One region of the Succiniclasticum sp. genome, then DNA from elsewhere that is predicted to be linked to it. Evidence: riboswitches for the same ligand, from Rfam matches in the RefSeq annotation. Region 1 holds a riboswitch; each other region holds the start of a gene.
What was found. A riboswitch is a leader RNA that binds a small molecule or an ion and turns the genes downstream of it on or off. The one in region 1 is predicted to bind S-adenosylmethionine.

Region 1 (3,276 bases):
TATTACGGGACGCCGAAACCTTACGTGATGAATTTACTGAACGAAGGCAGGGACGTTTTGCTGGAGATAGATATCCAGGGCGCGCTCCAGATCAAAAAAGTGTTCCCGGACGGGGTGTTTGTGTTTGTTACGCCCCCGTCGCTGGAGGAGCTGCGGGCGCGGATCTATAAGCGGGGCAAAGACGAACCGGCTGTTATAGAGAAACGGCTGAAAGAAGCAGGCAGCGAACTGAAATATGCCAGCAAGTATGATTATATTATCGTAAACGATGTGGCGGAAAAAGCGGCTGCCCGTGTACTGACCCTGCTGGAAGCAGAACGGTACCGTGCCGGCCGGACATATTTTATTGTGGACGAGATCATCAATCCGGGTAAAGCGGAGTAATTATTTACAGGAGGCAGATAACAATGAGCATGGTAGATCCTTCTATCGATAAGTTGGCGGAAATGGTAGACAGTAAATACACCCTGGCGATTCTGGCAGCCAAACGGGCACGTGAGCTGACAAAGCCGGGGAAGTCCCAGGGAGAAAAAGAAGTCGGGGAAAAGGAAGTCAGCATCGCGCTGAAAGAAGTCGGTGAGAGAAAAATAACCTACACCCGCAAAAAATAACGGAGAAATAATATGCTTAAAGGAAAAAAGATTGTACTTGGGGTAACCGGCGGTATCGCTATCTATAAAGCGGTCGATCTTGTCAGCAAACTGCGTAAACAGGGGGCAGAGGTCCGTGTCGTGATGACAGAGCATGCGGCAAAATTTGTTTCCCCTCTTCTTTTTGCCGAAATCAGCGGACATAAATGCGCTGTTTCCATGTGGGACGGCCGGGATGAATTTAATGTAGAGCATATTGCGCTGGCCAACTGGGGAGATTTGCTGCTGGTAGCGCCGGCGACGGCAAACATTCTTGCCAAAATGGCCTGCGGGCTGGCGGATGACCTGCTGAGTACGGTGATCCTTGCAGCCCCGTGTCCGAAAATCGTATGTCCCGCTATGAACACAGGTATGTATGAAAACGTGGCGACACAGGAAAACCTGAAGACCCTGGCAGGCCGCGGTATAGCGGTCATGGAACCGGGCAGCGGGGAACTGGCCTGCGGCACAACTGGCGCGGGAAGGCTCCCGGAAGTGCCGGAGATCATTGCCTATCTGGAACGTTTTCTTGCACAGCGTGAAGGAGATATGCGCGGCCTTAAGGTGATGGTCACCGCAGCAGGTACGCGGGAGCCCATTGACCCGGTGCGCTTTGTGGGAAACCGGAGCAGCGGGAAGATGGGATATTCCATTGCCAGGCAGGCGTTGCTGCGGGGCGCGGACGTGACCCTGATCACCGGGCCTTCCGCCTTGACGCCGCCGCCCTATGCAAAGGTGGTGCGCGTGGAAACCACGAAGCAGATGCTGGATGCCTGTCTCGCCGTGTATCCGGATACGGATATCGTTATCAAAGCGGCGGCGGTTGCCGATTTCAAACCCCGCTCGGTAGCGGACCAGAAAATCAAGAAGATCCATCCGGAAGACGGGATGACCATTGTGATGGACCAGAATCCGGATATTTTAAAGACCCTTGGCGGTATGAAGAAACAGCAGTTCCTGGTAGGCTTTGCGGCAGAAACACAAAACCTGCTGGAAAATGCGGCCAATAAAGTAAAAAAGAAGAATCTGGATATGATCGTCGCCAATGATGTATCCCTGAAAGGCGCCGGCTTTAATACGGACACCAACATTGTCAAGTTTTTATATCCGGATGGAACGGTGGAAGCGCTGCAGATCCTTTCCAAGGATGAAGTGGCGTCCATCCTGTTAGACCGGGTTATGGAAAAACGGAACCGCTGACGGTGTGAAATTCGTGTGAACCGGTTGCATTACAGGATTTTTCTGTTATAATAATACCGATAATTGAATAAAGCTCATCACGAGCGGCGGAGGGAACTGGCCCAGTGAAGCCGCAGCAACCATTGCTTTGTCAAACGGTGCTAAATCCTTACGAGAAATCGCAAGATGAGAACTGTTCTGCAGATTCAGATGCTCTCACGTGTGCGAGGGCATCTTTTTTTGTTAACAGAAAAAATGATGAAAAGAATGTTGATTTATACCCGGGCAGGCCAGTAGTCCGGGGTACAGCCTGAAAGGAGAAGCGAACATGCGCAAATTATTTACCTCTGAATCTGTTACGGAAGGACATCCGGATAAGATTGCCGATCAGATCTCTGACGCGATCCTGGATGCGATTTTAGAAAAAGACCCGGAAGGGCGGGTTGCCTGTGAAACGGTAGTAGCTACCGGCCAGATCCATATTGTAGGGGAAATTTCCACTACCTGTTTTGTAGACATTCCCAAAATTGCCAGGGATACCGTGCTGGGCATCGGGTATGACCGGGCGAAATACGGTTTTGACGGATCCACCTGCGGCGTCCTGATTTCCATTGACGAACAGTCCGGTGATATTGCCATGGGTGTGAACAAATCACTGGAAGCCAAAGAAGGCTCCGCTGCGGAAGATGAAACCGGCGCCGGCGACCAGGGCATGATGTTCGGGTACGCCTGCGATGAAACACCGGAACTGATGCCGCTTCCGATCTCACTGGCCCATAAGCTGGCCCGCCGTCTGACCGAAGTCCGCAAAAATAAAACCCTGACCTATCTCCGTCCTGACGGGAAAACCCAGGTTACGGTAGAGTATGAAGATGAAAAACCGGTACGGGTGGATACCATTGTAATTTCCACACAGCACGATCCCGATGCGACCCAGGAGCAGATCCGCAAGGACATGATCGAGAAAGTTATCAAAGAAGTTGTGCCTGCGGAACTGCTGGACGAGAACACCAAATATTTCATTAATCCGACCGGCCGTTTTGTAATCGGCGGGCCCCAGGGCGACAGCGGCCTGACCGGACGCAAGATCATCGTGGATACGTATGGCGGCATGGCCCGCCACGGAGGCGGCGCCTTCAGCGGTAAGGATCCTTCCAAGGTAGACCGTTCTGCAGCCTATGCGGCCCGTTATGTAGCCAAAAATATTGTGGCAGCAGGACTGGCAAAACGCTGTGAGATCCAGCTGGCATATGCGATCGGCGTGGCCCAGCCTGTCTCCATTTTAGTCGATACATTTGGTACCGGTGTGATCGCGGACGACAGGATCGCGGAGCTGGTACGGAAAAACTTCTCCCTGAGCCCCACCGGCATCATCCGCAGCATGGATCTGCGCCGTCCGATTTATAAACAGACGGCGGCATACGGGCACATGGGCCGTACGGATATTGACGTTCCCTGGGAACATACG
Region 2 (3,276 bases), 180 kb from region 1:
TAGGTTGGCCGGATTTGGTCTAAGGTAAAATTGATTTTGTAATATTTATTTTCAATGTGTTCCCTGATCGCTGCCAAACTTTTGCCGCTCCTTGCCATAAAGATCGCCACTGTCACAGCTTCAGCTGCTTTCATCCCTTCCCTATGGTTATGGGTGACTTTGGTAACGGCCCGTGACATGGAAATTGCTTCTTCCATCGTTTTGGCCGCATACCCGCAGGGACTGACCCGCATGGCTGCGCCGTTGCCAAAACTGTGATACGGTTTCGGATTCTTTTCAAAAAGCCAGTCGTAAAAATTTCCGCCGTATCCGGCTAGCGGGTAGCGTCGGCCAAGTTTCTGCATACATGTTACGGTTTCCTGCTCCAGTTTTGCTAAATCACCATTGCTGGCCAAAATTGCCCTGGCGATTGCCAGTGTCATGATACTGTCGTCTGTGGGATGACAGTCTTCGTTGAACAATTCGAATTGTTTTGATTTTATATTGTCCCATTCAAACCGGGAGCCTGCAATATCACCGATAATGGCGCCTAACATAGTAGTATACCTCCATTTCTTTTACTTATATTATATATTATATATCAATTTCACAAAAAATGGTCGCTTGCCGGGCGACAACTGAAACAACTGTCTTGCATGAATTTTTGCTGCAATAACTTTATCATTTAGGTTTTCACTTCAATCTGCCTTCCGCAACTTTCAAAAATTCCTGCAGACAGTATTTAACTTCTTCAAAGGTTTCTCTCTTCTTTCCATTATTTTCATCCATGTACAGGCTGCGGTTCACTTCAACCATCAGGCTCTGCACCCGCTTGTCCTGTAAGGAATAGAAAGGTTCCGGTACCATGGTTCCGGCAAAGGGCGTGTTCACGGCCACATCGAATCCGGCTTTAGTAAAAAATTATATCCAGCAGATCGTCCGGGGTAAAAACAGGATCTGATCCCAGGCATATCTCCGGACGTTTTCGTCTCAGGCTTTCGTTTTTCTCATACGGCAGCGCCGATGCCGAAAAGGAATGTCCGTCAATAAGCAGCGCCTTGTTAAAAAGTGTGAGCTGGCGCTGCACAGCATCTGCCAACTTGCTGTGGTGCTGCTGATAGATTTTCAGCGCTTTGCCGTAAGCCCGTAACCCTGCCGATGAAGAAAGCGGACTGCGTTTTAGCAAGCTGCCGTCTGACATACGCGTGTAATACATGCCCATGCCTTGCTGCCACATCATTTCCTCTTCCGGATCGAGGAACCGTTCCGGGTCGCACACCAGCCGGCTGAATTGATGAACGATAGCAAGGCAGCCCGGGCAGCCAAACAGTTCATCCGTGTACCAGTCGGTCATGCACAGCAGTTCACTGTGCAGTTTTTCTTTTTCCGGCAAAAACTCCTGTTGAAAGATTTTTGGGATGTTCGTACTGCTGTGGGGAATGTGGACGATGACCCGCGGCTGTTCCGCTGTTTTTCCAAACGCGGGCAAGCAGGTTTTACATTTTTGTAACGCTGCCGAAACAAGTTTGATAGATTTCATTTTCTTTCGCCTCCTGTCTGCGATCATAAAGAGGCAAAAGAAAAAGCCCATCGGCATGATGGGCTGTTATTTCAACTTCCCATCATACAAGCTTTAGCACCTTAGCCCTTCCGGCCAGGTTGCTGTGCGGTCACCGAGCTTGTCTCTCGCGCACTCTCTATGGTCAATTGGTATCCGTTTCCGGATTTCATATTAAAGTTTTGGCAGTTCTCACTGCATGTATATTATACTACAAATTGGGTGGAATTTTCTCTCCGTCTCAATACGTCAGCATGTATTTTTTATTGAAAAGTTCCGGTTCATCACGGAAGGAGATATCGACCGGCAGCGGTCTGGAACCGTCATGGAAGTCCCCGCTCCGGAAATGAACCGTCACGCCCTCCGTGGTCATGACCCAGGGCAGGAATTCCATGTCCGCATCTTCATTGATCTTGCTCAGAATCATTCTTTTCGGCCTGTCACCCAGGACTCTTCTGCCGTATTTCTTTGTCAGCCTTGCCAACAGCGTATCGGCCAGTTCTTCCTTCGAGAGTTTGAACACGTCCAGGCTGCTTAATTTTTTTCCTGTTTTTGCATCATAGTTCAGGCCTTCATAGCCCCATCGTTCTCCGGCAAGATCCAGGTGGAACGACTGTTCCAGAAGACTCAGCACCCTTGCGTCATCGCGTTGCAGCTTCACGAAAACGAGCCAGCGGCTGTTGCGGATGTCCCGGTGCCCTTTGGCGGCGAGCTCTTTCGATTCCCGCATGTCCTTATCGAAGAAGGAGCGGAGCTGGTCACTCTCTTTTTTGAGCGATGCGATCAGGTGCCCATGGGAATCGTCTTTGGAAGAAAAGACAGGCCACTGGACCTTCAGTATAAGCCCGTCCTTATCCGTCACATCAATGACGCTGTCTTTCACCCGCAGCCATTTGGAAGCGCTTACGTCAGACCGGAATTCCGGCTGGGCAGCCGCTGCCATGCTGCAGATCATCAGAAATAACACGACGAGGATACCGGTAAGTTTTTTCATTCCATACACCTCCTGTGAATCTCAAAGATTTGTTTAATCAGTGTTTCTAATTATGTCATCGTCTCTTTGCCGGTCCAGCAATTCTTTTCTTAACCAGCGTTCCATAATTTAACTTCTCTTAATAAATTCAGTCTTTCTATAACGGCTATTTAAATTATATCACATAACCAATTCATATTTAAAAAATATTCCCCCTCTTTAGTGGCAGCCGTCCGTTAAGAGAAACTATCTAAATTTATCGCCTTTATATAAAATCGCGTAATAAAGTGCGGTATTAAGAGAATGATAATTCGGCAATTGAATATTTTTGCGTAAAAATAAAATAAGTGCTTGACGGGTTCGTGGCATTGTGGTACAATACCAATGTGTTCGAACCCAAAAAGCCAACTGGAAGACTTCGGATCAGGTTACACCGAACGCTTCAAATTATGTTTCTGCACCCGGCAACGGTCCGGGTGGATACGCAACCGATAGTTTTAATTCGACCATTCCTGTCAGAGATGTAAGTTTGGAGTTTGCCGGCGCAGCCTGATCCGGAGTTTTTTGTCCCCCAAAAAGCCCGGCAGCCGTATCGACGGGCAGGGGCAAAGGCTCACTGTATAAAAACCACAACCGCCCTCAGACCTTATCCCGGCAACGGAAGACCTCATCGAATTCGGGTACATCCCCGAACTGGTAGGCCGCATCACCCTCCGCTGCCGGTACAACCCCATCACCGCGGAAATCCTCTACAACATCCTCCGGG
Region 3 (3,276 bases), on a different contig from region 1:
CCGTAGTCCCAATGGAAGAACCCACGATCATACGGGTAAAAGGAATAATCGCAACCATCAGAATAATAAAAGGTGTGGAACGTGTCGCGTTAACGATTGCGCCCAATACGTTATGGACAAGGGCATTAGGCATAATGTGGTCTTTCCGGGTAACTGTCAGAATCACGCCCAGAGGCAGGCCAATCAGTGTCGCCAGCACAATAGCAATCAGTACCATGTAACAGGTTTCACCTAACGACTTCAAAAGCAAATCAATCATATTAGCCGACATAACCGATCACCTCCACCTTTACGCCTGCATTCTTCGCATACTGAACGGAGTCCGTAATACTCTTTTCATCTCCCATGATTTCCACCAACAGTGTACCATATGGAATATCCTTCAGATAATCTACCTTGCCGGAAATAATATTGACATCCACGCCGAATTTTTTAATCAGGGCAGAAACCAGCGGCTGATCTGCTCCGGTCTTTTCTTCTTTATCATCCCCGCTGTCAAGGAAGGTCAGATTTACCAGCAGGCGGGATCCCGGAAAATACTCCTGCTTCATGGAAACGGTATCGACTATAGGTGGAATTTTTATATCATTAACAGTCTTCACAAACTCCTTGGTCGTCTCCTGCTGCGGTTCCGTAAACACTTTATACATGGAGCCTTCTTCAATGATAACACCATTTTCGATAACAGCTACCCTGTCACAGATTTCTTTTACCACTTCCATCTGGTGGGTAATCATGACAATAGTCAGATTCAGGCGTTTGTTAATATCACGTAACAGCTGCAGGATCGATTTTGTAGTCTGGGGATCCAGCGCGGAAGTTGCTTCATCCGACAGCAACACTTTGGGATTAGAAGCCAGGGCACGGGCAATTCCTACCCGCTGCTTCTGTCCGCCGGAAAGCTGGCTGGGGTAATAGCCTGCCCGGTCTGTAAGCTGCACCAGATCCAACAGTTCGCCTACCCGTTTATCTATTTTATCTTTCGGCATCCCCTGAATTTCCAATGGGAATGCAATATTATCAAAAACCGTGCGGGAGGCCAGCAGATTAAAATGCTGGAAGATCATTCCGATATTCTGACGGGCCTTCCTAAGCTGGGCCTCATCCATGGCCGTCAGCTCCTGCCCATCCACAAAAACCTGCCCGCCGGTAGGCACCTCCAACATGTTGATACAACGTATCAGCGTGGATTTGCCTGCACCGGAAAGCCCGATAATACCGAAAATTTCTCCCTCTTTCACTTCAATATTTGTTTTCTTCAGGGCCGCAATATCACCGGCCTTACTATAGTACGTTTTTTCTACATCTACTAATCTTATCATCAGTGTTCCTCACTTCGCACCATCCATTCAGGAAAAATTCAGTCATAGTAAATTCTCACTCCTGATAACATGGACTCTACACTATAATCAGTGTCTCCTTAACAAAATTAAAAAGCTCTTCGCCAGACGGGTGAAGAGCTTAACTCCGCAGCGTTTCATCTTCCGGGTCTCCCGCTGGATTTGGCACCGTTCCCTAAGGATGGTTGCCGTAGCTTCACCGGGCCATGTCCCTCAGCTACTCTTGATGAATGAATATTCAATTTAAAAATATGACGTAATAATATTACATGGATTTGTAAGGACTGTCAATAAAAAATTGTTTTTATTGTAGATAAAAACATAAAATGAATTGTAAGGTATCAGAATTTATTAAAAAAGTACGGTTTACTGAGCTATCTTCTCCTTTTGTGCAGCCAATCCGTAAAGCCGTGTCTTAATGAAGCCCTCTGCAAAATCCTGTGAGGAAATATTTTCCGTTTCTCCCGTTGAATGAAAAAATACGATCATCGCCATAGCAAGAAACATCTGCCTTGCAATATCTTCGTGCTTTGCTTCTTCCTTAAAAAAGTTCTGCCGGATGCCTTCCTCATATACTTTGGTGAATGGTTTCATCTCTTCTGCAAGTAACCGGTGATACCGCAGGATTTGTTCCTGCTCTTCCGCCGAAGGCAATGCACCCCAGTGGGTTACCAGACGAATGTTTCCCTTTTCATCTTCCACTCCTGCAAAGCCCCGGTTCGTGCAGGTCATCTCAAAACAAAGCACCTGCCACAAAACCGTATTTTTCCGCAGGAAATCCATCCACACGGCTAATACACCTGTCAGCCGTTCCCTGACATCCTTCCGTGTGTCCTCTGACACAGCACGCATCTTTGCCATCAGTTCATCATGCTTCTGAGACACCAGCGTGTAAAACAGATTATCCTTATTGCCAAAATATTTATACAGGGTACCTTTGCCGGTATCCGCAAGCGTAATGATTTCATCCAGCGTCGCCTGAGCGTAGCCCCTGCGGGAAAAAAACTTCTTCTGTTGCAATCATTAAACGCTTTTTGGTTTCAATTTCTTTTTCTTTCTTGCTCATTTCGTGTTAATCTCCGGAATAATTGTTGTTTGTTATTTTGTTTATTATAATGGTTTTTACTTTAAAGTGCAAAAAATAATTAACCTTACTCTTTAAATAAGGTAAATAATAAGGTATAATGGATTTGCGATAAAAAAATGTAACATATATTACTATATTAGTTATATAAGAGGGGTTAACTTCAGAGGAGGGTGTTCCATGCTTAAACTGGTCAGCAAACGTTGTAAAGGCTGCGGCATATGCGTAAACTTCTGCCCCAAAAAGGTGTTGGAAGTTACTGAGGTAGGTAAATGCGCCATTATTAAAGACAAGGAAAAAGACTGTATTTCCTGCGGACAGTGCGAGATGCGTTGCCCGGATTACGCGATTTTTGTAGAAAAGGAGTGAGATGCTATGTCCAGAGTATTACTGTTGCAAGGTAATCAGGCAGTAGTAGAAGGCGCCATCGCGGCTGGCGTGAAATTTTACGGCGGCTATCCCATCACTCCTTCTACGGAAATTGCCGAACAGTTATCGGCCCGCTTACCGCAGGTAGGCGGCAAATTTATGCAGACGGAAGATGAAATTGCCGGATTAGGCGCTGCCATTGGCGCTTCCATGGGTGGGAAAAAGGCCATGACCGCCACCAGCGGCCCCGGCTTTTCTTTGAAACAGGAAATGTTGGGTCTGGCCTGCACGGCAGAAATTCCTGTAGTACTTGTAGATGTACAGCGGGTAGGCCCGGCCACCGGCCAGCCCACTAGTCCCGCCCAGGGCGAAGTGATGATGACACGTTGGGGCACCCACGGCGACCACTGGGTCATCGTAGTATCCCCATCCAGCGTCCCGGAATGTTTCTGGCTCACCATCCGCGCCGTAAACCTGGCAGAA

Region 2: linked by a shared signal. The riboswitch ahead of ACZOWY_RS01245 (N-formylglutamate amidohydrolase) and the one ahead of metK (methionine adenosyltransferase) in region 1 are both predicted to bind S-adenosylmethionine.
Region 3: linked by a shared signal. The riboswitch ahead of ACZOWY_RS08315 (methionine ABC transporter ATP-binding protein) and the one ahead of metK (methionine adenosyltransferase) in region 1 are both predicted to bind S-adenosylmethionine.

The regions. Positions count from the first base shown of each region.
Region 1 covers NZ_DBMCWA010000002.1:185,655-188,930, reverse strand. The annotation lists gene gmk (guanylate kinase) at 1-384, shown strand, start outside; gene rpoZ (DNA-directed RNA polymerase subunit omega) at 414-611, shown strand; gene coaBC (bifunctional phosphopantothenoylcysteine decarboxylase/phosphopantothenate--cysteine ligase CoaBC) at 624-1,829, shown strand; SAM riboswitch class I at 1,901-2,001, shown strand; gene metK (methionine adenosyltransferase) at 2,137-3,276, shown strand, end outside.
Region 2 covers NZ_DBMCWA010000002.1:8,152-11,427, reverse strand. The annotation lists gene ACZOWY_RS01255 (ADP-ribosylglycohydrolase family protein) at 1-536, opposite strand, end outside; gene ACZOWY_RS01250 (hypothetical protein) at 673-876, opposite strand; gene ACZOWY_RS01245 (N-formylglutamate amidohydrolase) at 890-1,519, opposite strand; SAM riboswitch class I at 1,596-1,685, opposite strand; gene ACZOWY_RS01240 (hypothetical protein) at 1,779-2,531, opposite strand.
Region 3 covers NZ_DBMCWA010000013.1:15,796-19,071, reverse strand. The annotation lists gene ACZOWY_RS08320 (methionine ABC transporter permease) at 1-271, opposite strand, end outside; gene ACZOWY_RS08315 (methionine ABC transporter ATP-binding protein) at 261-1,322, opposite strand; SAM riboswitch class I at 1,475-1,573, opposite strand; gene ACZOWY_RS08310 (TetR/AcrR family transcriptional regulator) at 1,707-2,360, opposite strand; gene ACZOWY_RS08305 (4Fe-4S dicluster domain-containing protein) at 2,605-2,793, shown strand; gene ACZOWY_RS08300 (2-oxoacid:acceptor oxidoreductase subunit alpha) at 2,800-3,276, shown strand, end outside.